Regions from separate parts of the Halomonas sp. KM072 genome, predicted to be linked through region 2. Evidence: predicted binding sites of a transcription regulator. Region 2 holds the regulator's gene; the other holds the start of a gene.
The links. Region 2 encodes PhoB, which activates phosphate uptake and scavenging genes when phosphate is short. Its sites were predicted from a motif close to TGTCATANNNNTGTCANA; they were not measured.
Positions count from the first base shown of each region.

Region 1: a site for PhoB is predicted at 2,198-2,215, ahead of phnC (phosphonate ABC transporter ATP-binding protein). Genes of this name have one in related genera too.

Region 1 covers NZ_CP136132.1:3,659,946-3,674,764, forward strand. The annotation lists gene tnpC (IS66 family transposase) at 1-1,425, opposite strand, end outside; gene tnpB (IS66 family insertion sequence element accessory protein TnpB) at 1,454-1,798, opposite strand; gene tnpA (IS66 family insertion sequence element accessory protein TnpA) at 1,795-2,085, opposite strand; gene phnC (phosphonate ABC transporter ATP-binding protein) at 2,279-3,142, shown strand; gene phnD (type 2 periplasmic-binding domain-containing protein) at 3,205-4,224, shown strand; gene phnE (PhnE/PtxC family ABC transporter permease) at 4,292-5,086, shown strand; gene phnF (GntR family transcriptional regulator) at 5,161-5,907, shown strand; gene phnG (phosphonate C-P lyase system protein PhnG) at 5,949-6,398, shown strand; gene phnH (phosphonate C-P lyase system protein PhnH) at 6,401-7,120, shown strand; gene RVM26_RS17450 (carbon-phosphorus lyase complex subunit) at 7,120-8,211, shown strand; gene RVM26_RS17455 (alpha-D-ribose 1-methylphosphonate 5-phosphate C-P-lyase PhnJ) at 8,208-9,077, shown strand; gene RVM26_RS17460 (phosphonate C-P lyase system protein PhnK) at 9,074-9,922, shown strand; gene phnL (phosphonate C-P lyase system protein PhnL) at 9,963-10,721, shown strand; gene RVM26_RS17470 (alpha-D-ribose 1-methylphosphonate 5-triphosphate diphosphatase) at 10,718-11,866, shown strand; gene phnN (ribose 1,5-bisphosphate phosphokinase PhnN) at 11,866-12,423, shown strand; gene phnP (MBL fold metallo-hydrolase) at 12,456-13,226, shown strand; partial or broken gene RVM26_RS17485 (transposase) at 13,606-13,743, shown strand; gene RVM26_RS17490 (hypothetical protein) at 13,813-14,142, shown strand; gene RVM26_RS17495 (HipA N-terminal domain-containing protein) at 14,120-14,440, shown strand; gene RVM26_RS17500 (HipA domain-containing protein) at 14,540-14,819, shown strand, end outside.
Region 2 covers NZ_CP136132.1:3,196,532-3,211,350, forward strand. The annotation lists gene RVM26_RS15125 (ABC transporter permease family protein) at 1-542, shown strand, start outside; gene pstA (PstA family ABC transporter permease) at 542-1,951, shown strand; gene pstB (phosphate ABC transporter ATP-binding protein PstB) at 1,945-2,757, shown strand; gene phoU (phosphate signaling complex protein PhoU) at 2,788-3,513, shown strand; gene cysZ (sulfate transporter CysZ) at 3,583-4,329, shown strand; gene RVM26_RS15150 (hypothetical protein) at 4,607-4,918, opposite strand; gene phoR (phosphate regulon sensor histidine kinase PhoR) at 5,246-6,541, opposite strand; gene phoB (phosphate regulon transcriptional regulator PhoB) at 6,544-7,233, opposite strand; gene ubiA (4-hydroxybenzoate octaprenyltransferase) at 7,330-8,220, opposite strand; gene RVM26_RS15170 (chorismate--pyruvate lyase family protein) at 8,258-8,830, opposite strand; gene RVM26_RS15175 (NAD(P)/FAD-dependent oxidoreductase) at 8,918-10,102, shown strand; gene RVM26_RS15180 (HU family DNA-binding protein) at 10,195-10,467, shown strand; gene RVM26_RS15185 (hypothetical protein) at 10,467-10,823, shown strand; gene RVM26_RS15190 (LysR family transcriptional regulator) at 10,870-11,808, shown strand; gene RVM26_RS15195 (aldehyde dehydrogenase family protein) at 11,787-12,167, opposite strand; gene RVM26_RS15200 (alpha-hydroxy acid oxidase) at 12,562-13,653, shown strand; gene RVM26_RS15205 (VOC family protein) at 13,677-13,997, shown strand; gene RVM26_RS15210 (IS1380 family transposase) at 14,027-14,819, shown strand, end outside.

The sequences.
Region 1 (14,819 bases), 460 kb from region 2:
ACCCAGGTGTTCCGCGCCCAGTTCAGTCCAGCAGAACATCCAGTTTTTCTTGCCCATGGGAATGGGCCGCAAAGCCCGTTCCAGGTGGTTGGTGTCTGGCTGCACGTCCGGGTTTTCCAGGAACACGGTCAGGCTGGCTTCCCGGCTGAGAACGTAGTTCAGGGCCTTGGTCAGTGGGTCGCTGGGCACGAGGCCGCCTTGTGCCAACTGATCCCGGCACCACTGGAAGAAGTCGCTGACCACCGGCTTCGAGTGATCCAACCGGTACTGGCGTTTCTTCTCGCCAGTTAGCCCCTGAGCTTTGATGGCCTCTTCATTCCGATACAGCATCGCGATCCGTTGCAGGGCCTCGGTGACGGTCTCAGGATGATCTTTCTGTGCTTCGATAAAATAGCGGCGACCATGCACCCAACATTGGGCATGGGTGACGTTCTCCTGGGCCGCGGCATAACGGGCATAGGCCGCATAGCCGTCACTGATCAGGGTGCCGCTGAACGATTCGCTGAGTACCTGTTCAATGTGGGCGCGACCACGGCTGTTCGAGTAGGTGAACACCACCTCGTCGGCATCGCCGTACAGCGGCCAGAACCAGCCAGTTTTCATCTTGCCTTTTTGCGGGCCTGCGCGCCCCTGGTGGCCGGCTTTGATGGGCGTTTCATCCATCGCCAGCACCCGGCTGCGCAACACGTTGTCGGTCTGGGCATCCACGATGGGTCGCAGCAGGTCGATGGCCCGCTTGACCAGGTTGGTCAGGGTGCTGCGACTGACGGTGACGCCGGCTTGCCGGATGCGTTGGTGCTGACGATACAGCGGCAAGTGGAACTGGAACTTGTCGACCAGCAGCCCGGCCAGCAGGCTGACATCGGCCAGGCTGTTATCCAGTACGTTGAACGGGGCTGGCGTGGTAATGGGCTTGTCGCTGCCCTTACGCCGGAACACCGGGCGTTCGCACTTGAGCACCACATAACTGGAGGCCCGCTGGGCCAGCCGGAAGGTAGTCTTGCTGCCAATCACTTCGTACTGATCGGCCTCCAGGCCGGTCAGCTCCGGTGGCAGGTGCTCAACCACTTCTACCGGCACATCGGCAGTAAAGCGCAGGCCGGTGTCGTTCAGGCAGTCGTCGTCCCGCTGTTTCTTGGCGGTGCCACGCTGATAGGCTTTAACCGTGCGCTTCTCATTTTTCGGCGGCTGCACCGGAACCGGGGCGTCATCCGACGCGAACAGGCTATCCTGCCCAGGCAGGTCAAACACCTGCTTCTCGGATTTGGGGCCGAACAGCTGCTTCTTGAACCAGTCCAGTTGATGGGTCAACTGACGAATGGCTTCGGCCTGAGCGCCCAACTGCTCCCGCAACAGGGCATTCTCCTCGGCCAGGGCCGAGTAGGAAGGTGCGTTGGACTGGGATGCGGAAGCCGTTGAATTCATGGCCCATATTATACCGGAAGTCCGTCTTCTATACCCCTCGAAAACGCTTGAACTGGCGGTATTTCTGCACCTCGATGCCATCGATCAGCAGTTGCAGATCCGTCAATGTCAGGGGGCGCTGACCGGAGGCGGATAACGGCACCCGGAACTGCCCTTGTTCCAGGCGCTTGGCCCACAGGCAGTAACCGGTGGTCGTAAAATACAGCATCTTCATCTGAGTCTTGCGCCGATTAACGAAGACGAAATACTGGCCGCTGAGCGGGTCGTGCTTCAACTGATTCCGAACCAGGGCACTCAGGCCCCGGAACGATTTGCGCATGTCGGTGGGCTCGGTGCACAGCCAGATGCGGGCCTGGCTATCGAGTCCGATCATCCGTGCTGGCTCAGCCGGAGTTCAACGCCGTTGCCCAGGCTGAGCACAATGTGCCAGCCTGGGCCGGAGGATGGGGAGTTGCCCATCAACGACGAGAGATCCAGAAAACCGGCTTCACCGGATCCAGTCGAATCATTGGTCGACGGATCGGACAGACGCTTGCGCCAATTGCAGAAACTGGCGTAACCAATGTTCCCTTGTTTGCAAAATTGCGAAGCCGAGAGGCCGCTGTCACGCTGCTGATCAACCAGGGTCTGCCACTGTTCGGGTGTGCGGTGCTTTCTCATGGGGGTAACCTCGTGTTGGAAAATGTGAGGTTACTGTAGGGCGAATTTTAGCGAGGCGGCAGAACGTCGTGGAATGAACGCTTACTAGAGGAGGCTATAACGGAGCTGAAATTATCATCAAAATGACATTGTCTAGACAACTGGTGTTCATCTGCTTCCACCAGAATGGCGCTATTCCTAAAGGAGAAGCGTCATGTCTATTCCTACTATTAACGCTGAAGGCTTAAACAAGTCGTTTGGACACCGTCAGGTGCTAAACGACGTCAGCTTTCGCGTTGCAAAAGGCGAGATGGTTGCGCTGATTGGGCCATCCGGCTCAGGCAAGTCCACGTTACTACGCCATTTGGTCGGTCTGACCTGCGGAAACCGTCATCAGGGTGGCCGTGTGTCGCTGATGGGTCGTGAAGTGCAGGCGAGCGGGCATTTGCGCAGAGCCGCTCGCATCGAGCGCTGCCGCACCGGTTATATCTTTCAGCAGTTCAATTTGGTAGGGCGTCTCAGCGTACTGACCAATGTGTTGGTTGGGCAGTTGGGTAGCATGTCGCGGCTAAGAGCTCTCTTTGGCCGCTTTACCGAGCAGGAGCGCCAGCGTGCGCGTGCTTGCTTAGCCCGAGTAGGGCTGGAAGAGCTCATTGACCAGCGCGCCAATACGCTTTCGGGTGGACAAATGCAGCGGGTAGCCATTGCCCGGGTACTCATGCAGGACGCCGAACTGATCCTGGCGGATGAACCCATTGCTTCTCTCGACCCGCGTAGTGCCCGCGAGGTCATGGAAATTCTCAGCCGCATCCACGCTGAAGATGGCCGCACTGTCGTCGTCACCCTGCACCAGGTCGATGTAGCGCGTCGCTATTGCCACCGTGCCGTTGCGCTCAAGGATGGCCGCTTGTACTTCGATGGCCCCATTAACGAACTCACCGATGAACGCCTACAAGCGCTTTACGAAAATGCCGATCTTGATGAGCTCCGCGCAAGCGAAGCCTCAAACGGCGAAGCGCTGTCCAGTGATCGCAGAGATAGAAGGCCACATACCGTCGTAACGCCGGTGCTGGGCTGATACCTGTGCCGATCACGTATGAAACTTGCCATTGATAACCCTATTACTCTGGAGAGACACCCATGACGTTTAAATATCGCCGTTTGGTTCTGCCGCTGATGGCGGGAATTGGTCTGGTGGCTAGCGCTCAGCTGTTCGCCGCCGAAACGCTCAAGTTTGGCATTATTTCTACCGAATCGAGCCAGAACCAGCAACCTATGTGGCAGCCGTTTCTGGATGATATGTCACAGAGCCTTGGGGTAGAAGTTGAGCCCTTCTTTGCGACCGATTACGCCGCGGTGATTCAGGCAATGCGCTTCGATCAGATCGATCTCGCCTGGTACGGCAACAAATCGGCGATGGAAGCCGTCGATCGTGCGGGTGGCGAGGTGTTTGCCCAGACGATCCCTGAGAGTGGTGAGCCAGGGTATTGGAGCTTGATGATTGTGCATGAGGATAGCGACCTGCACAGCATCGAAGACGTATTGGCTAACGCATCTGATCTCGTCTTTGGTAACGGCGATCCCAATTCAACGTCTGGTTACTTGGTGCCCGGTTACTACGTGTTTGCCCAGAATGACGTGGATGCTTCTTCTGCCTTTAAGCGCACCTTGAACTCCAACCATGAAACGAACGCGCTTTCGGTCGCCAACCGACAGGTCGATGTGGCGACCTTCAATACCGAGAGTATGGCGCGCCTGGAGATCACCGCACCTGATAAAGCGGAACAACTTCGCGTGGTGTGGACATCTCCGCTGATCCCTTCTGATCCCCTCGTATGGCGCAGCAACCTGCCCGAGGAGACCAAAGAGAACTTGCGCGACTTCTTCTTCAATTATGGCGAAAGCGAAGAACAGAAGGAGATTTTAGCCCCACTGCAGTGGAGTCATTTTGCTCCTTCCAGCAACGATAGCCTCTTACCGGTTCGTCAACTTGCGTTGTTTAGTCAGCGTGCTGATATCGCCAATGACCAGAGTCTCTCTGACACTGATCGTGAAGCGCAGCTAGCGGCGTTAGATGAACAGCTGGATGCGCTCAATCAACGCCTCAAGGAAATGGAAGAGGCTGAATCGGACGCTCCCTCTGTGGCCAACGCCGAATAACGCTCAAGCACCTAATTGATTATCCACGGCGGGGGATCGCTGGCCGATCCCCCAGCCCGGAGAGACCATGAATACTCACGCTTCTCAAATGACAGCACCGCTGCAGCGCCGACGCAGCTGGTTTTCGCTAATCGCCTGGGGTGTGTTACTGGGTGTGCTGGCCTGGTCCTGGCAGGGTGCCGAAATGCGCCCCAGCTTGCTGGTGACGAATGCTGACAACATGGCCACATTGGCTGGGGATTTCTTTCCCCCCGCGTTCGGCAATCTGGGTCATTACATCAATCAAATGTTGATAACGATCCAAATCGCTATTTGGGGCACATTGCTGGCCATCATTGTTGCGGTGCCCTGCAGCCTGCTCTCTTCCGAAAACTTGGTGCCCTGGTGGGTTTACCAACCGATGCGTCGCCTCATGGACGCGTGCCGTGCCATCAATGAACTGGTCTTTGCCATGCTGTTCGTGGTGGCTGTGGGGCTGGGGCCTTTTGCCGGCACGCTGGCACTGTTTGTACACACAACGGGTGTGCTGGCGAAGCTGTTTTCAGAAGCAGTGGAAGCCAGCGATGCGGGCCCAATGGAAGGGATTCGCGTGACAGGAGCAGGGCGTATCGAGGAGATCACGTTTGGACTGATCCCTCAGGTACTGCCGCTATGGATATCGGTCAGCCTTTACCGCTTCGAGTCGAATATTCGTTCTGCAACCGTACTTGGCATGGTGGGCGGCGGCGGCATTGGGGTAGCGCTGTGGGAAACCATGCGCGGATTTCAGTTCGCTGAAACCGCCACCATCATGCTGGTCATCATCGTCGCTGTCACGTTGCTTGATGTTGCCTCCCAGCGTTTACGGAAGCGCTTCATTTAGGTTGGAAAACCTCGCCATGGTCTCCCTTATCGGGGTGCGAGGGGTAACCCAGCGTCTATTTGTCAGGAGTATAAATGTCTAGACAACTGATACAGCACCACCGTCAGGAAGCGAGCGAGCCGCGCTATCGCCAATTGGCTACGATTCTGGCCCAGGAAATTCGTAGCGACCATAGCGCCGGTGACCAACTACCAAGCGAACTGGCATTGGCCAAACGCTTTGAGGTAAATCGCCATACGGTTCGCCGTGCGCTGGATGAACTGGTCGCGGCCGGCATGGTGACGCGCCATCAAGGGTGGGGCACACAAGTGGTAGATCGACGGCTGGATTACATGGTGAGCGCCGGTAGCAAGGTCACCCACAACCTGGCGGAATTAGGGCTTAACACCGAAACACGCTGTTTAGATCAAGGGCTTTTGCATCCGCCAGAAGCTATCGCTCAGCGCTTTGAACTGGCTGAGGGTGAGTGTCTGTTATGCGTGGATACGTTGCGGCTTGTGGATGGTGCGCCGCTGCTTCATTTGCGTCATTGGTTCGATGCCTCTCGAGTGCCCGACTGGTGTGAGCGTTATCGCGGTGGCTCTACCCGCGCAGTGCTTGACCAGCACTATGGTCTGCGACTCTCCCGCGCCGCAGTGCGCCTGGATGCAGTTCAGGCGGATCGTGACGATAGCCGCTTACTGCAGTGCCCTCAGCTTGCGCCGCTATTGATTCTGACCAGCGACAACGTCGATGAATCACGGCGCTTGGTGGAAATTTCCGTCAGTCGCGCCCGGGCCGACCGTGTCGCCTACCACTTCGATTTTCCTAATGAGCGCTAACTCAGGGTCGGCCTTCACCGATCTGACAACGACGAGGAACAATGATGACTCCTGAACAGCGTCACCGCATTCTCGCGCTGACACCTATAGAGCGCCTCAATGAAGGCTGGCTGAAGCTTGGTATCAAGGCGACTCATCGCTGCGTACGCGGGCCTGAAACCGGGATGGTCATGGTGCGTGGCCGTATAGGCGGGACGGGCAATGCTTTTAACCTGGGCGAGATGACCCTGACCCGTGTCAGCGTGGTGCTCGATGAAAACGCGCCCGATGGTGGCGACATCGGCCATGGGTGGGTCGCGGGGCGGAGCCGTGAACACGCGGAGTTAATCGCCTTGATCGACGCTTGCGCCCACAAAGCGCACTGGGCGCGACGCATCGATGCGGAGCTGATTGAGCCACTGACTCAGGCGCTAGCGGACGAACGCGCTGAGCGCTCCCAGCTTGCTGCGGCAACGCGGGTCGATTTTTTCACAATGGTGCGAGGGGAGTAGATATGCACGACATCACGATGGAGCTCTCGTCGGAACAATCACCTCATGTGCCCAAGCCGCATCAATGGCCAGCATTGAAGGAAGCGGTTCACCACAGCCAGCAGCTGTTCCGACAAGTATTAAGCAGTATGGCCGAACCTGGCACCTTTGCTGAGGTGGACCTGGCACCGCTACCGCAAAACGTTGCGATGTCGCCCGCTGCCTGGGCAGTGCTACTGGTACTGTGTGACCTGGATACACGGGTATGGATTGCTGACGAGCTAAACCGTGATGGTTTAGCTGAGGCGGTCGCTTTCCATACCGGGGCACGCATTGTGAGTCGCGCGGAAGAGGCTGATTTTGCGCTTGTGGTGCCATCGACCTGTCAGGCAATGCCGCGCTTTTCTGAAGGCAGCGATATCTACCCTGACCGGAGTACCACGCTCATCGTGGTGCTGGAGTCCTTGGCGGAAGGGCGTAGTGATGCCAGCCGCCGCGGCAAGACATGTTGGCAATTAAGCGGACCCGGCATTTTAAACCAGCGAGTGCTTGAACTCGATGACACGGCCGAGGCGCTAATGCACCGCCTAGCGCTCAACCGCGCAAGCTTTCCACTGGGTCTCGACACGATTCTTACCTCGGGATCTTCCCTAACGGCCATTCCCCGTAGCACTCGTATCCAGAAGCCGTTGGAGGGTGCATCACCCACTCCCCTTACTCATCCAGCCAAGGAGCGCGTCTGATGTACGTTGCCGTTAAAGGAGGCGAGCAGGCCATTGCGAACGCCCACCGCTGGATGGCGGACCGCCGTCGAGGCGACCGACACCAGCCTGAACTGCAGACCGAACAGATTCGTGACCAGTTGGGGCTTGCGGTGGATCGCGTCATGGCAGAGGCCTCACTGATGGACGTTGAGCTTGCCGCGTTGGCGTTGAAGCAAGCCAGCGGTGACCTAACCGAAGCAGTGTTTCTGCTGCGTGCCTATCGAACCACGTTACCCCGGCTGGCCGACAGCGTGCCGCTCAAAACAGAGGCCATGCATGTCGAGCGGCGTATCAGTGCCGCCTTCAAGGATGTGCCTGGCGGGCAGGTGCTGGGGCCAACCTATGACTACACCCATCGACTGCTGGATTTCATGCTGCTGGCCGAAGGGGAGATTCCTGATCCGGAAAGAGCCCAGGCAGGGCTTGAGGCTTGCCCCCAGATCCTGGATTCGCTCGATGCCGAAGGATTGATTGAAAAAGAGCTGGACGATGGCGCCGAACCCTACGACATCACCAGGGATCCCCCCGATTTCCCCGTTGACCGAGCCACGCGTTTACAAATGCTAGCGCGAGGCGATGAGGGTTACTTGCTGGCGCTGGGCTACTCGACTCAGCGTGGCTATGGCCGCAACCACCCCTTTGCTGGCGAGATTCGTCAGGGCACCGTTGAGGTGGAAATCGAAGTGGAAGGCTTCGATGCTCCTCTCTGTATCGGTGAGGTCATGATCAGCGAATGCCAGATGATCAACCAGTTCGGCGGCAGCCGCGAAAAGTCGCCACAGTTTACCCGCGGCTACGGTTTGGCCTTTGGTCGCAATGAGCGCAAAACCATGGCGATGGCGTTGATCGACCGCTCCTTGCGCGCTGAAGAGCTTGGCGAACCGGTACAAGGGCCCGCCCAGCAAGCCGAGTTCGTGCTTGCCCATGCCGATAACGTCGAGGCCTCGGGCTTTGTTTCTCACTTGAAGTTACCGCACTACGTCGATTTTCAGTCGGAGCTAGAGCTGTTGCGCCGCCTACGCCGGGAGCACGACCTCCGCGAACCCTCAGAGCAGGAGCGCCCCGTATGACTCTCAGCGTTGATGACCAAGGTGGTCTAGCTTACAGCGGCTATAACTTTGCCTACTTGGACGAACAGACCAAACGTATGATTCGCCGCGCACTGCTAAAGGCTGTGGCGATTCCCGGCTATCAGGTGCCTTTCGGTGGTCGCGAAATGCCGATGCCCTATGGTTGGGGCACCGGCGGGATGCAGCTTACCGCCAGTATCCTCGGCGCTGACGATGTACTTAAAGTGATCGATCAAGGCGCCGATGACACGACTAACGCCGTCAGCATTCGCACATTTTTCGAGCGTGTGGCGGGGGTTGAAACCACCACCAGCACAGCGGCGGCTAGCGTTATCCAGACGCGCCATAGAATCCCGGAGCGTCCCCTTTCTCGACACCAGATCCTGGTGTTCCAGGTGCCCATTCCTGAGCCATTGAGATTTATCGAACCGAGCGAAGAGGAAACTCGGGTGATGCACGCTCTCGAAGAGTACGGCGTGATGCACGTGAAGCTCTACGAAGATATTGCTCGCCATGGCCATATCGCCACTACCTATGCCTATCCGGTGAAGGTGGATGAACGCTATGTGATGGATCCCTCGCCCATTCCCAAGTTCGATAACCCTAAACTCGATATGAATGAGGCGCTTATGCTGTTTGGCGCTGGGCGTGAGAAGCGCCTTTACGCGATTCCTCCCTATACCCAGGTCAAGAGTCTCGATTTCGAGGATCACCCGTTCGAGATCCAGTCGTGGGATGAGGCATGCGCGTTGTGTGGAGCTTCGGACAGCTACCTAGATGAGGTCATTACCGATGACCAAGGCGGGCGGATGTTTGTCTGCTCAGACACGGATTACTGCCAGCAATGTCGCGGGGAGGTGGCATGAAACGCCCACAGCTAATACGCCCGGCACTGCTTGAAGCACGCAATATCACTCGTCTATACGGCCCCAAACAGGGGTGCGAAGAGATTGATTTCACACTGCACCAGGGTGAAGTGCTCGGTATTGTCGGTGAGTCCGGCTCGGGCAAGTCGACCTTGCTGAGAGTGCTTTCAGGGCTTGAAAAACCGGACAACGGCCAAGTGATTTATCACCGTTCTGAGCCATCTTTTTCTGAGCTTACTGGCACAGAGCCTGCTCACACAGGGCTAGGCGGGGCCGAAGGCGCACTTGACCTCTACGCCATTAGCGAGGCACGCCGCCGCTCGCTACTGCGTATGGAGTGGGGGCTAGTGCATCAAAATCCCCGCGATGGTCTGCGTCTTGGTGTCTCCGCCGGTGCCAATGTCAGCGAACGCCTCATGGCGTTGGGGCAGCGTCACTATGGCAATTTACGCGCCGCAAGCCAGGACTGGATGGGCCGCGTGGAACTGGACCCACGACGTATCGATGATGCGCCACGTACCTTCTCTGGTGGGATGCAGCAGCGCTTGCAGATCGCCCGCACTTTGGTGACCGAGCCTCGCTTGGTATTCATGGATGAGCCCACCGGCGGGCTCGACGTGTCGGTGCAAGCGCGTCTTCTCGACATGCTCCGCACCTTGACCCGACAGCTTGGGTTATCGGTGATCCTGGTGACACATGACTTAGCCGTTGCTCGCCTGCTGGCCCACCGATTGATGGTCATGCGGCAAGGTCGGGTCGTAGAGGCCGGTCTGACCGACCAGATTCTCGATGACCCGCAGCACGACTATACCCAACTACTCGTCTCATCGGTGTTAACACCATGAGCCGCACAGATGTTCAGGATCTCATCTTCAGGAGCCTGCTATGACGGCGATAAGGCAACCTTTTCTGAGCGCGTCGGCGCTCGACAAGTCCTTCGTGCTACACGCACAGAGTGGTCAGCAGTTAGATGTGATGCGCGGTCTCGAGCTGCGTTTGATGCCCGGTGAATGTCTTGTGCTGGCCGGGCGCAGTGGTATCGGTAAAAGCACGCTGCTCAAAATGGTGAATGGCAACTATCGTGTTTCCGCGGGTCGGTTGACGCTGCACTTTGATGACGGAGAGCTGGAACTCTCCGACCTGCCCGCCCAGGCCTGGCACGTGCTTCGGCGCGACGTGATCGGCTACGTCAGTCAGTTTCTACGTGTGGTGCCCAGGGTCTCTGCGCGGCAGGTGGTGATGGAACCACTGCTATCGCAAGGCGTTGCACTGGACGGAGCGTGTCGCCGAGCCGAGGCACTGCTGGCAAGGCTCAACCTTCCTAAGCGGCTATGGGATCTAGCACCGGGGACGTTCTCCGGCGGTGAACAGCAGCGTGTGAATATCGCTCGGGGCTTTATCGCCGAGCACCCGTTGCTGTTATTGGATGAGCCTACCGCCTCGCTGGATAGCGCCAACCGCGATGTGGTGGTTGAACTCATTCAGGAGGCCAAAGCGCGCGGTACGGCGATGCTGGGAATTTTCCATGATGAGGATGTGCGTGAACGTGTCGCTGACCGCCAACTGCCACTGGAAGAGCATATGTTGAGAGCGGGGGACGCCTCAACCGCTGTGAACAATGATGACCAGGAGTCACCACGATGAGAGCTAATGAACAGGTTCTGACCAACGCCCGCTTAGTGCTAGATGACGATATCGTTCATGGCAGCTTGGTGATTCAGGCAGGGCGCATCAAGGCCATCGAGCAGGGTACCACCACGCTGCCCAGCGCCATCGACTGCGAAGGCGACTTGCTGATCCCTGGTCTGATAGAACTGCATACCGATAACATGGAGAAGTATTTTCAGCCGCGACCCAAGGTATCGTGGCCATCGCGCTCGGCTGCCTTGGCCCACGATGCCCAGATGGCAGCAAGTGGTATTACTACGGTGTTTGATGCTGTCTCCATCGGCGATGTGGATGACCAAAGCATGCGCCAAGAGGCGCTATATCAAATGGTGGAAGCGCTAGCTAACATCAACCGCAGCGGCATGGCGCGGGTAGACCACCGTTTGCATCTACGTTGTGAAGTTTGCCACCCGGATACGCTGGCACGCTTTCAGTCCCTTGCGGATACACCTGGGCTTGGGTTGGTATCGTTGATGGACCACTCGCCAGGGCAGCGCCAGTTCGCCAGCCTTGACGCATACCGGGTGTACTACAAGGGCAAACACGGTTTCGATGACGCTAGCCTTGACGCGTTCATCGAGCGCCAGCAGGGCTTTAGTGCTCAATACTCAAGTGCCTACCGTAAAGCGATTGCTCAGGCCTGCCATGAGCGTGGTCTGGCGCTCGCCAGTCATGACGACGCCACGATAGAGCACGTGGCCGAAAGCCTTGAGTACGGCACGCAAGTGGCGGAATTCCCCACCACTTTGGAGGCCGCTCATGCTTCTCATCACCACGGCATGGCCGTGATGATGGGCGCGCCTAATGTGGTACGCGGAGGTTCTCATTCGGGCAACATTGCTGCCAGCGAACTGGTGCGGCTCGGTGTGCTCGACATTCTTTCCTCGGACTACTACCCCGCTGCGCTACTCGATGCGGTCTTCCTGATCACCAAGATGGAGGATGGCTATGACTTACCTCGCGCCGTCGCCTCTGCCTCACGAAAACCTGCCGAAGCGGTGGGCTTGAGTGACCGTGGGCGCATTGCCGAAGGGTTGCGTGCCGACCTGATTCGTGTGCGTGAAGTCGATAGCCATCCTCTGGTTCAGAGAGTGTGGTGTGCCGGTAAGCAGGTGCACTAATGGGCCGCTTGATCTACCTGATGGGGGCTAGTGGCGTCGGTAAAGATTGCCTGCTGCAAGCTGCCCGCCGTGCGCATCCAGAATGGCTGGTAGCTCACCGCTATCTCACCCGGGAAAGTAGTGCCACCGAGGATTGCGTCGCGCTCAGCGATGCTGAGTTCTCGGTGCGTAGTGAGTTGGGGATGCTTTGCCTTGCATGGCAGGCCCATGGGCTCAAGTACGGCGTTGGCGTAGAGGTCGAAGCGTGGCTCGGCAGAGGCACTACGGTGCTGCTCAACGGTAGCCGCCGGGCGTTGCCGATGGCGCTTGAACGCTTCGGTGATGCACTGGTGCCCGTCGTGATCACTGCACCCCCGGAAGTGTTGCGCCGTCGGCTGATGGGACGTGGGAGAGAGTCGATCGATGAGATTGAGCATCGACTCAAGCGCCATCAGGAAATGGAGCGTGAATTGATGGACGCCTTTCCTGGCGTCGCCCGAGTCAATAATGGGGGGCGACTTGCGGACAGCCTTACGGAACTGACAGCGGTGATCAAGGGATGTTCTGCTCAGGCCTGATGGCCTGGGACTTCATAGCGGGAGAGCTATTGATGGAGTTTCGTTTTGGCGGTACCGGCGATAGCGCCCAGGTGCCACGCTTTGGATGTGACTGTGAGGCCTGCAGTCGGGCTAGAGTGTTTACTAGCTTGCAGCGTGGCCCTTGCTCGGCCGAGGTACGGGTCGATGGCAAGCTCTACTTACTCGACGCTGGGCGCATGGACTTGGCGCACAGTTGCGAGATCGAACGGCCGTCGGCTTTTCTGATTACGCATTATCATGCCGACCATGTTCAGGGGCTTTTCCATTTGCGATGGGGAAGCGGAGAATCGATCCCCGTGTATGGCCCTAAGGATGCCCATGGCTGCGCCGATTTGTACAAAAATTCTGGGGTGCTGGATTTCCAGCCCGGTCTCAAACCTTTTAAAGCCATTAAATTCGAGAGCTTAACGGTGACACCCGTACCGCTTAAGCATTCGAAACCAACATTGGGCTACTGTCTTGACGACGGAGGAACAAGGCTTGCGTATCTCACTGACACCTGCGGTCTGCCAGCTGAAACGGAACGCTTTTTACGCAGTTGGAAGCCTGACGTGGTGGTATTAGATGCCTGTTACCCCGCCACCTATCAGGCACCGCCCAATCACAACACTATTACCCAGGCACTGGAGATTATCACCCGACTCGCTCCCCCACGGGCGTATCTCACTCACATTGGCCATGACCTAGACGCCGAGTGTTTGGCAAGCCCGTCGCGTTTGCCCCCAAATGTGCATATCGCCCGAGATGGAGAGAGTCTTAAAGAGTGGTTGGTGTCGCCATAAAAGAGAGCGGTAGCTTGCTGTAGGGTCACGTGCAAATACTGATTTTGAATACCATTATTTCTGATGCTGGCCGACCATATAGAATATCTTTAAGGAAATGCTGAACAGTTCATTTCTGGGCAACTGAAGCGGTCAATGGGCCCGTGTATTGTCTCCGCGATCACTATTTAGCCACTACCGGTGGCTTTATTACCGAACAGCTGTGTTTTCGGCTGTCAGGCCGAATTTCAAGACCCACTAACCCCATGAGCGTGTTTCTGGCATCGTCCAGCTAGTACGAGGTTCTGTCTGAAAAGTCATAATTGCTATGCTGTCCCTGTGTGTTGAGCAGGAGACTGTCATGGCAGGCCGTTACGAACTTACCGATCAGCGCTAGCTAATGATCAAGGACATCGTTTCTCCACCGCAGTCGATGGGACGTCCACGCCGTAATGATCGCCGTATTTTATGTATTCTCTGCTCCGGGGCACAGTGGCGCGATTTGCCGAAGCGTTAAGGCCCCTGGAAGACCGTCTATTAGTGCTTCCGTCATTGGCGTGATGACGGTACCTTCGACCGGATCTTCAACGCTGAGCAGGTCGAAGGGATGCCAGAACACCACTACCAGACCGCGGGGACGGTGCTCATCCGGTGCAGCGCATCGCACGCGCCGATCATCGACAACCTCCAGCGCCGCATCCGCGAGATCACCCAAATCCAAAGCCTGATTGACCCCGAAATTCTTCAAAAGGTACGGCGCACCCTTGAGTCTATCGAGTCCCCGGTCAGCAATGAGGCCGTCAATCGGGCCGTCGATAAAATTCGCTCTTTGCGCAACCAGCTCGCCCATCGCACTTCGTCCCAAGAAACGCCGCGTGCCCCAAGACCAGCCTATCGGCTGGAGGATGATCAAGATGGCTGGTGTCTCTATCCTTGATGTCCTGCTCTATGGGGAGCCTATCGGCACGCTTACTAATGTCGGCGGAGACCGGACGATTTTCGCCTTCAACGAAGCCTATATCGACAACCCTGACAGGCCGACCCTGGGACTGGCCTTTAAGGACGAATTCGGCGCGCTGCTTACGAATTTCCGAGCCTATCAGAAGCGCTTGATGCCGTTTTTCTTGAATCTTCTACCTGAAGGCCATCTGCGTAAATACCTTTCAGAGAATGCGGGCGTCAATCCCGAGCGCGAGTTTCATCTACTTTGGCCGCTTGGTCACGACCTGCCCTGAGCGGTCACGATCAAACCCGCCGATGGCGAGGCAAGGCCGCCGGTTGGTGGTGAGAGTACCGGGGCCGGTGAGGCCGAAGTAGATCGCCGCGAGAACGCCTTGCGGTTCTCACTTGCAGGGGTGCAGCTCAAATTCTCGGCGGTTCTCGCGCCGACGGGGGGCCTGACTATTACCACATCTGGCGTTGGCGGCTCATGGATCGTGAAACTCCCATCGCGCGAGTTCGAAGGCGTTTCCGAAAACGAATTTTCGATGATGACGCTCGCGCGCCCCACTGGAATAGATGTCCCGTCGATTGGTCTTGTCGATGTCGGCAGCATCAAAAAAAGGCCCCTGCCGGAGCCAATGAAAAGGAACAAATTAGAGGGAATTAGGCCTT
Region 2 (14,819 bases):
CCGAAACCCACTGGCTGGGGGGCGACTTGCGTCTGTGGCTGGAGCAGCGCCACGGCATCGACTACGCCACTCGCAACGCCCTGATCGTCGGCATCGCCATGGGCTTTGCGATTATTCCCAGCATCTACTCGCTGGCCGATGACGCCCTGGCCGACGTGCCATCCACCTTGATGGAGGGCGCCCAGGCGTTGGGCGCCAGCCGCTGGCAAGCGCTGTGGAAAGTCGCCCTGCCCACCGCAGGCCCTGGCGTGTTTTCGGCGGTGATGATTGGCGCAGGCCGCGCCGTGGGCGAAACCATGATCGTGCTGATGGCCAGCGGCAACACCGCACTGTTCAGCGCCAGCCCCTTTGAAGGGCTACGCTCATTGTCGGCGTCGATTGCCATCGAGCTACCGGAGGCCTCCCCCGGCGGCATGACCTATCACCTGCTGATTCTGGCGGCGCTGGCGCTGTTCATCTTCACCTTCTCGGTCAATACGCTGGCCGAAGTCGTGCGCCAGCGCCTGCGTCGGCGTTACCAGCGGCTGGGAGGCGCACGCTAATGGGCTGGCGAGCGCTGAGCTTTCGCCTGAACACGGCGGGCAACCGGCTGTGGCCCTGGCTATGTGCGGGTAGCGTGGCCCTTTCGCTGCTCATGCTCGGCGCTTTGCTGGTACTGCTGACCACCAAAGGGTTAGGTCACTTCTGGCCCGCCGAGCTGGAGGAGGTCACCCTGCACAGCGGCGAAACGGTGATCGGCCAGCCGGTGCGCGAGGTGCCGCTACCCCATGCCCAGGGCATGGAGCGGCTCTATTTTACCGGCAACCGCGACCTCACGGGTGCCAGCTGGCGCTGGCTGGCCGTCGATCAAATCGCCCAGGTCACCACACCCGCTGAGCTGATACGCCTGGAGCGCACCCCCTGGGGCGACTTTCTTGGCCGCCTGGATGCCGTCGAAAGCGAAGGCCAACGGCTTGAAGGGCAGGCGGCCATGGAGTTCGTGCGCCAAGCCCTGATGCTGCCGCCAAACCAGCGCCCCGACGCCCAGCTGTTGCTGGAAGCCAATGGCAGGGTACAGCCCCAGCCGCTGGCGGGGATCACCCGCCTGCAAACCCCCAACGCCATGGCCTGGCACCAAAAGGTGGCAGCCTGGGGCGGGCGCGTGTGGCAGTTCCTCAGTGAGGGGCCGCGTGCGGCCAATACCGGGGGCGGCGTATGGCCGGCCATTTTCGGTACGCTGCTGATGGTGATTCTCATGTCCGTGATCGTCACCCCCTTTGGCGTGCTGGCGGCCATCTACCTCAACGAAATTGCCCACCAGAACCGCCTGACCCATCTGGTGCGTATCGGGGTCCGTAACCTCGCTGGCGTGCCCTCCATCGTATATGGCGTGTTTGGGCTGGGAGTTTTCGTGTACGGCATCGGCGGTTCCATCGACAGCTGGTTCTTCGAAGACGAACTGCCATCACCGACCTTTGGTACCGGCGGGCTGCTGTGGGCATCGCTGACCCTGGCACTGCTGACCCTGCCGGTGGTGATCGTGGCTACGGAAGAGGGCCTGGCACGCATTCCCGATGCCCAACGTGAAGGGGCCGTGGCGCTGGGGGCGACCCGCCTGGAGATGCTCACGCGCATCGTGCTGCCCATGGCCATGCCCGCCATGCTGACCGGGGTGATTCTGGCCGTGGCGCGGGCCGCTGGCGAAGTGGCCCCGTTGATGCTGGTGGGCGTCGCCAAGCTGGCTCCGCAAATGCCCCTGGACGGCGAGTTTCCCTACCTGCATCTCGAACGCAAGTTCATGCACCTCGGCTATCATCTATTTGATACGGCCTTCCACGGTGAAGACGTACAGGCCTCGATCCCCCTGGTGTTTGCCACCGCACTCCTGCTGGTGCTGATTGTGCTGGTGCTTAATCTAACTGCCATATTTCTGCGTCATTATCTGAGGCGTCAACGAGGAAACGAATGCTAGCGTTATCATCCGCCAACACTGCTCAACCGCCGGTGACGCGCTTCTCAGCCGACGCCCGGTGCCTGAGCATCCACCAGTTCAACCTCGCTTATGCGGGGAAACCGGCGTTGCGTGACCTGACGCTCGACGTACCTCGTCACCGGGTGACCGCGTTCATCGGCCCCTCGGGCTGCGGAAAGTCCACGCTGCTACGGGCAATCAATCGGCTTCACGACTTGAACGAATCCGTGACCCACGACGGCCATATCTACCTGGAAGAGCAGGACATTCATGCGCCACGCATGAACGTGACCGAACTCAGACGGCGGGTAGGGATGGTGTTTCAGACGCCCAACCCGTTCCCGATGTCGATCTACGAAAACGTGGCCTTTGGCCTGCGCCTGCAAGGGCGCCTGCCCAAACGCAAACGCGACGACATCATCGAGTGGGCGCTGACATCGGCCGCTCTGTGGGATGAGGTCAAGGACCGCCTGCACCGTTCGGCCTGGCAGCTCTCCGGCGGGCAACAGCAGCGCCTGGTGATTGCCCGGACGCTGGCCGTTCAGCCGGATGTCCTGCTGCTGGACGAGCCCGCCTCGGCCCTCGACCCTATTTCGACCCTCAAGATCGAGGAGTTGATACGCAACCTGAAGTCCCAGCTCACCCTGGTGCTGGTGACTCACAATATGCAGCAGGCCGCGCGGGTTTCCGACTACACGGCCTTTTTGCAAAACGGTGAACTGATCGAATATGGGCCCACGGATCAAGTGTTCACCAACCCGCGTCTACAACGCACCGAAAACTACATTACCGGCCGCATGACCTAGGCCCCATCGACGATACGTCAGGAGTGCTCAATGGATATCACGAGCGAGACACACAGCCAACACATCTCTCGCCAGTTCAACCAGGAGCTGGAAGAGCTGAAGACCCACCTGATGGCCATGGGCGGTCTGGTGGAAAAGCAGGTGCAGGATGCGGTGCACGCCCTGCTGGAGGGCGACAGCCGCCTGGCGGAAAAAGTGCGCGACAACGACCGTCAGGTCAACGACCTGCAGCTGCAAATCGACGACGAATGCACCCGGGTGCTGGCTCGCCGTCAGCCGGCGGCATCGGACCTGCGGCTGGTGCTCGCGGTCATCCGTGCCACCTCGGACCTGGAGCGAATCGGCGACGAAGCCAGCAAGATTGCCCGCAATGCGCTGTTGTTAAGTGAAAATAGCGGTGGCATTCGCGGTCTGGTAGAAGTTCGCCATATCAGCGAGCACGTGCGCAAGATGCTGCGTGACGCCTTGACCGCCTTCGCCCGCTTCGATACCGAGCTGGCCATGCAGGTCGTTCGCGAAGACGAATCGGTAGACGACGAGTACGGCAGCGCCATGCGCTCGCTGATGACCTTCATGATGGAAGACTCGCGCTCCATCAGTTCGGTGCTGAGCATCATGTGGGTACTGCGCGCCCTGGAACGGGTGGGCGACCACGCCAACAACCTGGCGGAATACGTGGTGTACCTGGTGAAAGGCCTGGATATTCGCCACAGCGATCCCAGTACCCTGGAACAGAAGGTCATGAAAAAATCTTGACCTGCCCGCCAAACCCTCCTGCAATACGCCCAGATAATCATCTGGGCGTTTTTTAGGGAGTAATGTCGCGTGAATGCACTCAACGCGTTGGGTCAAGGCACCCGCCTGGTGTATCAGCCCGGGCTAAGGCGCTATGTCTTTCTACCCATTCTGGTCAATCTGCTCGTGTATACGGGTATGGTTTACGTGGTCTTCACACGTTTTTCGGGCTGGCTGGAGAGCAGCATGGCCATGGTGCCTGGCTGGCTGGAGTGGTTGTCGTGGCTCATCTGGCCGCTATTCTTCATCAGCTTGCTGGTGGTGATCTTTTTTAGCTTCACCCTGGTGACTCACCTGATCGCAGCGCCTTTCTATGGGTTTCTGGCGGCTCAGGTAGAGCGCCAGGCCACCGGGCGTGAGCCTCTGGATGACCGAGGGCTGGTCAAAACGGCGCTGGACGCTGTGGGACGAGAGCTGGTCAAGCTGAGCTATATCCTGCCGCGCATGGCTGTGCTGTTCCTGTTCAGTTGGATTCCCGGCTTGAACGTCTTCGCGCCTCCCTTATGGGCGCTCTTTTCTGCCTGGGTCATGGCCATTACCTATCTGGATTACCCGATGGATAACAACAAAGTGTCGTTCAAGGACATGCGCAGCAGGCTTTCACGGCGCTGGTGGCCGAGCATGACATATGGCGGGCTGGTCATGCTCATCACCTGGATCCCCTTGGCCAACCTGTTCCTGATTCCAGGCGCCGTCGCAGGCGCCGTCCTCATGTGGGACCGCCACTATCGTGGCACACCGGACACACGGGATAAGGCGGCAGGCTCGGCGCTCTGAATCAGAGCCACTCATCAAAGGGCCGCCCATATAGCAGGCACAAAAAATTAGACCCCGCTAGGCGGGGTCTCGACCACTCTTACTTGTGAACGATACTGACTGCTGGCTTCCTATCCGTTTGCGGGACTCCAACCTTGGAATTTACCCTGACCAGTGTCTTGACCGTTTTCTGATTCATCCGTGAATCGATGAGCATCCTTGCTATGGGACATCCTTGCCCCTTGTTTGCTCAACCCTAAGCGTAAGAGTTTTTTCCAGCTTTGCAAAGAATTGTTACTTAACTACCGCTGTTTTCTTCAACTACGTCTTCTGGGGTGTACTCGGCACCACCACTCATGTTGGTGGAGTCCGGCTCATCCACGACGTCGGGGCCTTGAGTGCCGTGATCCGTCGTCAGGTCTTCGGTGTCATAGCTGCCGGGCTCGGCTGTGCCAGACTGTGTGTTCATGGGCTCATCTTCGACGGTTACATCCTGATTCTGGTCGATGGATGAGTGATCCGTGGTGTCTGCAAAAGCCAGTGGGCTTGCCATCAGGCCAAAAGAAACACCTAAAATACCAGCTTTCTTGAGTAGTTCCTTGGACATCATATTCCGCCTCCTCGATCGCTGTTGATACCGCATAGTTAAGGAAGAGTGACTTCATGTCTTACCAGTTCCTGCGGTAATCTTCCTTGCCTAGAATATTGCATACGTTGTGCCACGCATGCCAAAAATCAAAAAAATTATTTATTATCAATAATTTAAAAAAACAAGGATGGTATAAAGCATGGGCTCAGGGGGTCATGACCACGCCTTTGAGGTGGTTAAAAATGACACATGAGTGATGTGTGACCAGAGTTCTATGCCAATATGGCACACTTATACAGGGGTTGTGCAGGAAGCGGATAAGGAGGAGCGCAAAGCGTCATCGAGCCCTCAAGCCGAGCCGCTGACTCGCTTGGCAGGGAAGACACAGCGAAAGGATGCCCCCTCGCCAGGATGTGACTCTATGTTGAGCTGGGCCTCGTGGCGCAGCAGCACGTGCTTCACGATGGCCAGGCCCAGACCCGTCCCTCCTGTTGCCGTACTACGCCCTTTATCCACTCGATAGAAGCGCTCGGTCAGGCGGGGGATATGCACCGGATCAATGCCATCGCCATCATCCTCGACCTCGATACACCCGCTGCCGTTGGCGGCCACCGACCAGCGCAACGTGATCTGACTGCCTTCTGGGGTATAGCGCACGGCATTGAAGGCTAGATTGGAAATGGCGCTGCGCAGCTCCTGCTCGCTGCCGATCAAGCCAGCGTCGCTCTCCAGAATGACCTGCACACTGTGCTGCTGCCTGGAGAGCGCCAGGGCGTCTCGGCGAATGCTGTCGAGCATGGGGCCTACGGCCAGCGTCTGGTGATCATCGCCTCCCTGGTCGATTTCCAGCCGTGACAGCAGCAGCAGGTCGTTGACCAGATTCTGCATTCGTCGCGTCTGCTCCTCCATCTGTACGATCCCTTTACCCAGGCGGGGAGGCAGCAGCTCCTTGAGGTCGCCGTAGGTTTCCAGATAGCCCGACAGCACGGTCAGCGGAGTGCGCAGTTCATGGGAGACGTTGGCGACGAAGTCACGCCGCATCTGCTCCAGGCGATGCAAGCGCGTGATATCACGGGCCATGACCAGCCGCTCGTCATCGCCGTAGAGGGTGATCTGATACTGGAGGATGCGCCGCTCGTCGATCGGCGAGGTCAGCGTCAGCGGCTCGCTGTAGTCGCGGGCATTGAAGTAGCTGATGAAGCGAGGGTCGCGCAGCAGGTTGGTGATGTGCTGGCCACGATCGTGGGCGGTTTGCAGCCCCAGCATGTCGGTGGCCGCGCTGTTCCACCACTCCAGGTCGCCGTGGCGGTCCAGCATCACCACGCTATCGCGCATGGCTTCGGAGGACTCCTGGATTCTCGCCAGCGTCGCCCGTAAACGACTTTGGGTAATGCGCTGGCTTTTCTGGTAGCGATAGAGGCGGTCGAACAGCTCCCCCCACATGCCCTTCGCCGCCGGGGGCTCATCGTGGGGGTGAAGCGTCAGCCAAAGGAAGAGCGCTCGAAACTGGCGCAGATGATAGACCAGACAAAACAGCAGCCCCGCCGCCAGCCCGGCGCCAGGGTAATCCACCAGCCATCCCAGGCAGAGGCCCAACAGGGCCAGCCAGATGATGCGCCAGATCTCACGGCTCCACAGGCGCACGCTTACACTCGCGCAGAGAACCGGTACCCAGTACCGCGCACCGTTTGAATCAGATTTTGATGAGGCTCGCCCAGCGCTTTACGAAGACGACGAATATGCACGTCCACCGTGCGCTCTTCCACGTAGACGTTGCCACCCCATACCTGGTCAAGCAATTGGCTGCGCGTGTAGGCGCGCTCCTGATGGGTCATGAAAAACTGCAGCAGACGATACTCGGTAGGCCCCATTTCCAGCGCCTTGCCATGGGCGCTGACCCGGTGGCTCACCGGGTCCAACAGCAGACCATTGATTTCGATGGGGTCTTCCACGCCACGCGGCGTGGCACGGCGCAGCACGGCCTTCAGGCGGGCCACCAGCTCACGGGGGGAAAAGGGCTTGGTGATATAGTCGTCGGCACCCGCTTCCAGGCCCTGGATCTTGTTGTCCTCTTCGCCCTTGGCCGTCAGCATGATGATCGGCAGCTCGGCGGTGGCTTCTTCGCGCTTCAGCCGACGGGCCAGCTCGATGCCGCTGGTGCCCGGCATCATCCAGTCCAGCAGCAACAAGTCAGGCTGGTGGTCGACGACCATGGCGTGGGCATCCTGGGCGTTGTCCGCTTCAAGCACGCGATAGTCAGCCATCTCCAGCGCCACGGCGATCATTTCGCGGATCGGCGCCTCATCATCGACGATCAGTACGGTCTTGGCGGTCATTCCAGGGCCTCACGGTGCTCTATTCAGGAAGGTTCAATGACATGCGTGTGACGATAACACCATGACTTGATGACAGTTCCATGACACCCAGTCAATTTAGCCCGCTACCGGCCACCAGCTCAAGGCAATACCTGCAAAGACCAGCAGACCCGACCAGTGGTTGTTCAGGAAGGCCTGAAAACAGCGGTCTCGATCGCGCCCGACGATCAGCCACTGCTGGTACACGAACGTCGCCGCCATGCCCAGCAACCCCAGCCAGAAAAAGCCCCCTAGCCCAACGCGCAGCGCGACCCAGCTCAGCAGGGCCAGCACGCTTGCCTGCAGCACTCCGATGATCAGCCGGTCAGCACGGCCAAACAGCACGGCGGTCGACTTGATACCGATTTTCAGATCATCGTCACGGTCGACCATGGCGTACTGGGTATCGTAGGCAACGGTCCACAGCAGGTTGGCACTGAACAGCAGCCAGGCTTCCAGAGGCACGTGGCCCAATACCGCGCCAAACGCCATGGGAATGGCCCAGGAAAAGGCCGCGCCCAGCACCACCTGCGGGAAGTGGGTGTAGCGCTTCATGAACGGATACACGAAAGCCAGCAGCACGCCGCCCACCGACAGCAGCACGGTGAACCAGTTAGTCAGCAGCACCAAAATGAAGGCAGCGGCGACCAGCGCCACGAACAGCAGCTGGGCTTCGGTTTCGCTGATGCGTCCCGTGGCCATGGGGCGCTGGCGAGTACGCTTGACGTGGCCATCCACATGGCGGTCGGCATAGTCGTTCACCACGCAGCCCGCAGCCCGCATCACGTAGACACCGGCAATGAAGATGATCAGCACGGAGCGACCCGGCACCCCTTCTGCAGCCACCCACAGCGCCCAGAGCGTCGGCCACATGAGCAGCCAGGTACCAATGGGCCGATCCAGGCGCATCAGCTGAAGAAAGTCTGCCAGCCGGGCCCAACCCGTTGGCCGCAATAGAGAACGGTCCATGCTCATGCTTACCTCGTGAAAGAAACTCCAGAATAGCCTAGCGCGAGGGCAGGCTCAGCGCATCGGCCATGGTCGATAAAAAATACTCTTGAACCAGCAGCGACAGTCCCGCGTGCTGAAACACCGAGCGACGCCCCCACTGGCTACGCCCCTTGGCGGGGGCACCCCACGCCGTGAAGCGCGGGAGCGACGCCGTAGCCTGCAACGGCCCGCGCACCAGGTCCGGCTGCTGAAACAACCAGCTGCCCAGCGAACGCTCGCCCAAGGCCCCCAGGCCTTTGCCCTGCAGCTGCTCCAGCGGTGCCACCGATCGCGCCACCACCCAGGGGGTGCCGTCGATGCACAGCGCCACCTCGCGTAGCCAGGCGTGGCGACGTGGAGCGATGCCCAGCGCCATGGCTTCGTCCTGAAACGGCAGGCCAATGGTCTGACGCAGCAGGCGTACGCGGAACTGGCTCGGCGCTCCGGCCGCCATCAGGCGCGCCGTCAGGGAGTCGGTCGAGGCCACCCATTGCCACCAGGCCGCACTCATGGCAGGCCGCGCAGCGGCAACCGGCCGCCAGTGGGGGGGTAGCGAAAACGCAGGGCGTGGCAACTCAACGAGCGTCACCTGAGCCTCCAGGGCAGTCAATTGGAAAGAAGGCTAGTGTAACATGATGGCTCGGCAGGCTTTTGTTCCTTACCCCCGGATAACGATATGCCCGATTCACATTTGAGCGAATCCCCACATGCCGAGCTGGTCATTGTCGGCACTGGCATGGCCGGTATTGGCCTGGCGCGGGCACTGCGCCGCCAGGGAGATTCTCGCACCATCGCGCTGGTCAGCGCCGACCGTGGCGAAGAGTACAGCAAACCGCTGCTGTCCACGGGCTTCGCCAAGCGGTTGAGCCCCGAAAAGCTGGCGCAGCGCAGCGCAGAAGCGCTCGCCGACGAACTGGATGCCCAGGTCATGGCCCACACACAGGTCGTCGAACTGACGGTGGAACACCAGATGCTGCGCCTGGACAACGGCACCCTGCTCCGCTACGAGCACCTGGTGCTCGCCACCGGCGCGGCCCCGCGCACGCCATTCCGGATACCCGATGCGCTGAAAGGGCGCTGCTTCACGGTCAACGACCTGGATGACTACCGCCGCCTGTATGCAGCGCTCGCCCAGCCCAGCCGAGTGGCGATCATTGGCGCGGGCCTGGTGGGCTGCGAATTCGCCAACGACCTCCATGCGGGCGGCCACCACGTCACCCTGGTGGCGCCAGAGAGCACCCCGTTGCCGAGACTGCTGCCCGAGCCGCTGGGCCACGCCTTGGCCGAAACCTTTCGAACGGCAGGCATGCAACTGGCACTGGGGCGCACGCTGGACAGCCTATCCCTGAATGCCGACCGCGACCTGGTACTGCAGCTCGACGGCGGTGAGCGCCATACGGTGGACATCGTCCTGCTGGCCACGGGCCTTGCGCCCCGCACGGCGCTGGCCGAGGCCGCCGGACTCGCGGTCAGCGCCCGCGGTATCGAGGTGGACCGGCTGCTTCGCACCCGCCAGCCGAACGTGTACGCATTGGGCGACGTGGCCTGCATCGACGGCGTGAACGCCATGTACGTTCAGCCGCTGCAAGCCAGCGCCAAAGCGCTGGCGGCCACGCTGGGCGGCTCGCCTACCCCGGTAAGCTTCGGCGCCTGGCCGATCATCGTCAAAACGCCCCTGCTCCCGGTGGTGGCCTACCCGCCAGTGGGCACACCGCAGCACTGGCGAGTGGAGGGTCATGGGCAGGATTTGACGGCGCTGGCGGAAGATAAAGACGGTCGTTTGATTGGTTTTGCGTTGACAGGGGGCTGCGTGAGAAGGAAAGTGGAGCTTTCCAGAGCTGTCCCTGCCCTGCTAGGCTGATTTTCGCCGCCTTCACGACTAGGCTAAAGAAGCCCCGCTGGGGTGGGTTACCAACAACATTGACGTTTGTTTTTCACAAGGGAGATTCCTTCATGCGCAAACCTGAACTCGCCGCTGCCATCGCCGAGAGTGCTGACCTGTCCAAGGACAAGGCAGGCCAGGTCCTGAATGTCATTCTGGACGAAATCACCAACAGCGTGGCCAAAGGCGAAGACGTCACACTGATTGGCTTTGGCACCTTCACCGTACGTGAACGCGCCGCCCGTACCGGCAAGAACCCGCAGACCGGCGCACCGCTACAGATTCCGGCCAGCAAGAACGTGGCGTTCAAGCCAGGCAAAGCGCTCAAGGACGCCGTTTCCTAATGAAGCTTTCGCTGATGCTGTGGCTGTTGAGTTTCATGCTCAAGCGCGCCCTGCGCCGCAAGCCGCGCTTTCGTGAGCAGCTGGAACGCATGCGAGGGCTGGACTGGGGCATTGCCACAGAAGATTTGAGCACGGCACGCCACTACCGGATGACCCCCAAACGCATCACGTCCGGTAAAGGCCTGCCCGTCGACCTGGACCTGGAGCTGCGCTTTCGCGACCAGGAAGCCGCCCTGCGCATCCTCAGAAAGCCGACGCAACAGGCATTTCTGGATGGCATGGTGGCGGGTGACGTGCGCCTCGTCGGCGACTCTGCCGACATGAACAAGCTGCAAAAGCTGCTCAGATACTTGTAGCCCTTCAAGCTGGGCGCATTTTCGTCACGCGAGGTAGTACCAGGCGATGGATATCCCTCATCAGCGATTGGCCTACTTTCGCGTGACGCTCGAATCAGGCTCGGTGCGCCGGGCTGCGTCGCGGCTCAACATTGCCCCTTCCGCCGTCAGCCGACAGATTGCCCTGCTGGAAGAAGCCCTGGGGGCAACGCTGATGGAACGCCAGCGCGGCGGCATACGCCCCACGCCCGTCGGCGAGATGCTGCTGGAGTACTGCGAGCGGCGCAGCGCCCTCGACGAGAGCTTTATCACGTCCCTCGAAGCCTACCAGCGGCTGGAAACCGGAACGATTTCCCTCACCGTGGGCGAAGGCTTCGTCAGCGACCTGGTGGCTTCTCCCCTGCATGAATTCACCCAGCGCTATGCGGGCATCCAGCTGGATATCCATATCGCGGGCACCTCCGGCATCATCGATGCGATTGTCGAGGATCAAAGCCATATCGGGCTGATGTTTCACGAGCGTACCCATCCGCAGCTGCGCTTCTGGGCCTCCAGCCCGCAGCCGTTGATGGCCATTCTGGCGCCGCATCACCCCTTGGCCGACCAGCCCCACCCGCTCACCCTGGCACAGCTCAGCACCCAGCCCATGGCCATGTGGGACACCACCCATGGCGTGCGCCAGATGGTTGACCAGGCGTTTCAACAGGCACGCCTCGCCCCGCGTATGACCATGAACACCAACTCGATGGTGATCCTGGCGCAATACGTGCGCAGCGGCATGGGGGTGACGCTGCTACCGGCGTTTGCGGTCGCCCACGACCTGGACACCGGCAGCCTTGTCGCACGCCCGGTAGACGACCCGCTGTTTCAGCGCTCCCAGGCCCACATGGTCACCCGGGTGGGCCGCCAGCAGCCCAAGGCCAGCATCCTGCTGCTGCGCCACCTGCAGCGCTGGATGCAGGCCTTCAGGGACCCGGCATCGAATCAGCCGACACCGCTGCCGTAGCCAAACGCCACGCTGGCCTCCGGTGCGGTTTCCACCCAGACGCTTTGCGGCACCGTGTATTCGCGCAGGCCGTCCAGACCGCTGGAGCGGCCAAAGCCGCTGTCGCCAAAGCCCCCGAACGGCGACATCACGCTGATCGCCTTGTAGCTATTGATCCATACCGTGCCCACCCGCAGCTGCCCCGCCACGCGATGCGCTCGGGCCACGTCCTGGCTCCACACGGCACCGGCCAACCCAAACCGGGTGTCGTTGGCAAGCCGAACGGCCTGGGCCTCGTCATCGAATGCCATGGCGATCAATACCGGGCCAAACACCTCCTGCTGGGCAATCTCCATGTCGGGGGTGACATCCACCAGCACCGTGGGGGTGATTCATCTAGATCCAAACCGAGGGTCAAAATCAAGCACCTATCCATGCCGTACCTCTTACCATTACTGAGGCTCTATCGGAGGGGGAGTACACTAATCACAATGAGCATAAAACTTCTCTATTTAATCTAAATTAGCCGCATGGAATATTAAAGCAACATGAATATAAAACAGTTATAAATCAATCGTACTTTGCAAGTATGTAAGAAATAACTTACATGCTTTAAGAAATAACTTACATTTTTTTAAGAAATAACTTACATCACAGCTCAGCTAGCGCACCTATTCTCAGTTCGTAGCCCCCTTCAAAGCGGTAACGCCACATAACACACATTATTATAACTATCCAATCTAATTAACAGCTAAATTAGACGAGGGAACGAGTATGGTTCCAGTGTGTATTGAAGATTGGCAATCGATTGCAAAACGCCACTTACCTCCAGAAGTTTATGACTTTATTGACGGTGGGGCTGGAAGTGAGCAATCATTGCAAGAAAATATTTGCGCACTGGAACGTGTAAAGCTTCTTTCCAGAGTTCTGCGAGGAATAGAAAAAGTAGACCCATTCACCACTCGTTTGGCTCGCATCCTTGGAAACCAATGCCCAACACCTCCCATACTTGTGGCTCCGAGTGCGCATCATAAACTCGTTCACCCTGAAGGAGAACTCGCAACAATTAAAGCTGCGAACCAGAATGGAGTCCCCTTCATCCTAAGCACTATGTCAGATTTTCCTGTGGAAACAGTATGCGAAAAGTCAGACGCACCAGTTATGTTTCAACTCTATCTGTATAAAGATCGTCAAATTAACAGGGATCTTATTCAGCGAGCACAAGATTCTGGTTGCAGCGCTTTAGTTCTCACTGTAGACGTTCCTCTCATGGGTGCACGACTGCGTGACCGCCGCAATGAATTTAGCGTTAACAGATATAGAAATGAAAGTTATTTGCAAGGGCAAATAAAGCATCAGTGTATCCCTGTCTCAGGAAATTCAGGAGTCGCGGCTTTCGTTGCTGATCAATTAGAGCCCGCTATTTCTTGGGCAGATGTAGAATGGGTTAAATACCATACTAATATGCCACTGATTTTGAAAGGCATACTGCACCCACTAGATGCGGAAATTGCTCTGCAGCATGAAGTAGATGCCCTCTACCTTTCTAACCACGGCGGGCGTCAACTCGACCACCATGTTTCCGCCATTAGTATGTTACCACATATTCGTCAACGGCTAGGCAATGTGATACCGATTATCGTAGATGGCGGCATTCGCAGTGGCGCAGATATCCTTAAGGCTCTTGCTTTAGGTGCCGATGCTGTGGGCGTAGGTCGTCCAGTTCTTTGGGGGCTTGCTGCTGAAGGTGCGCAAGGAGTAGCCAGAGTATTGGAACAGCTGAGTGAAGATTTACATCTTTGCATGCATCTCTGCGGATGCGCCTCCCTTGCGGAAGTCAATAATGAAATCATTTGGATCGAGTGAACCACACGCCAAGGAGAACACTCATGACTAATAGCTGCGAAACCACTTCAAAGCTAATGCTCAAACATAAAGCCCAAAAAATCGATCATGTTGCAATTGCAGTACTAGATCTTGAGCAGGCCATTGGCTATTACAGCATGATCGGATTCAGCCTCATAGACCGTATGACTACCACTGGTGCCCGCAGCGCAATGAATTCCGCAGTAATGGAAGCTGGCCCGATTAAATTCGTCTTGCTCGAAGGAGCAGATGAAAACTCTCAAATAACCCGTTTTATTAATCCTGAATCCGTGAGACCGGCCCCCAGGAATGCTTCTAACCTACTGAACTGCATGGCAATATAGCCATTATCGCCATTCACCCAGACAGTGCCATGCCCAACATAAAGTTCCGCGCCAGTCGCCGCACCCTCACCAGCCACGCCGGGCTGTCCATCATCGGGCAATGCTTCGAGATCGCTGGCGTCGACAGCATCGACAGCCGCTTCCCCACCACGCTGGGCATGCGCACCAGTGACGTGATCAAGAGCTACCTGGGCCTGCTGTGTCTGGGCATGAGCGACTATGACGCCATCGAGAACTTCCGCCGCGACAAGCCCTTCCAACAACTGCTGACCCTGCAGAAGGTGCCGAGCGCGGCGACGCTGCGACAGCGGCTGGAGAAACTTGCCGCCAACGACCTGCAGGCGCGCACCGCCACCTGGTCCACGACCCTGCTGTCACTGATCGAAGCACCGATCACCGCCGAGACGACGCACGTCTGCCTGGACATCGACACCTTCGTCATGGACAACAGCAACTCGAAGAAGGAAGGCGTCTCGCGGACCTACCAGAAGGTCGACGGCTACACCCCGATCGCCGCGTATCTGGGCAACGAAGGGTGGTGCCTGGGCCTGGAACTGCGTCCCGGCAAGCAGCACACCATGAAGGAGAGCAACGCCTTCCTGGAGCGGGTGCTGCCCCGCGCCCAAGGCCTGACCGAGCGACCGATCCTGCTGCGTGAGGACAGCGGCTTCGACAGCCAGGCGCACCTGGCGCTTCTCGAACAGCAGCGGCAGGCCTTTGCCGAGGAGGGCCGCCGGCTGGACTACCTCGTCAAATGGAACCCGCGTGGCTCGGCCACGGCCGATCAGGACACCTGGCTGGCCGTGGCGGCGGACTACTGGG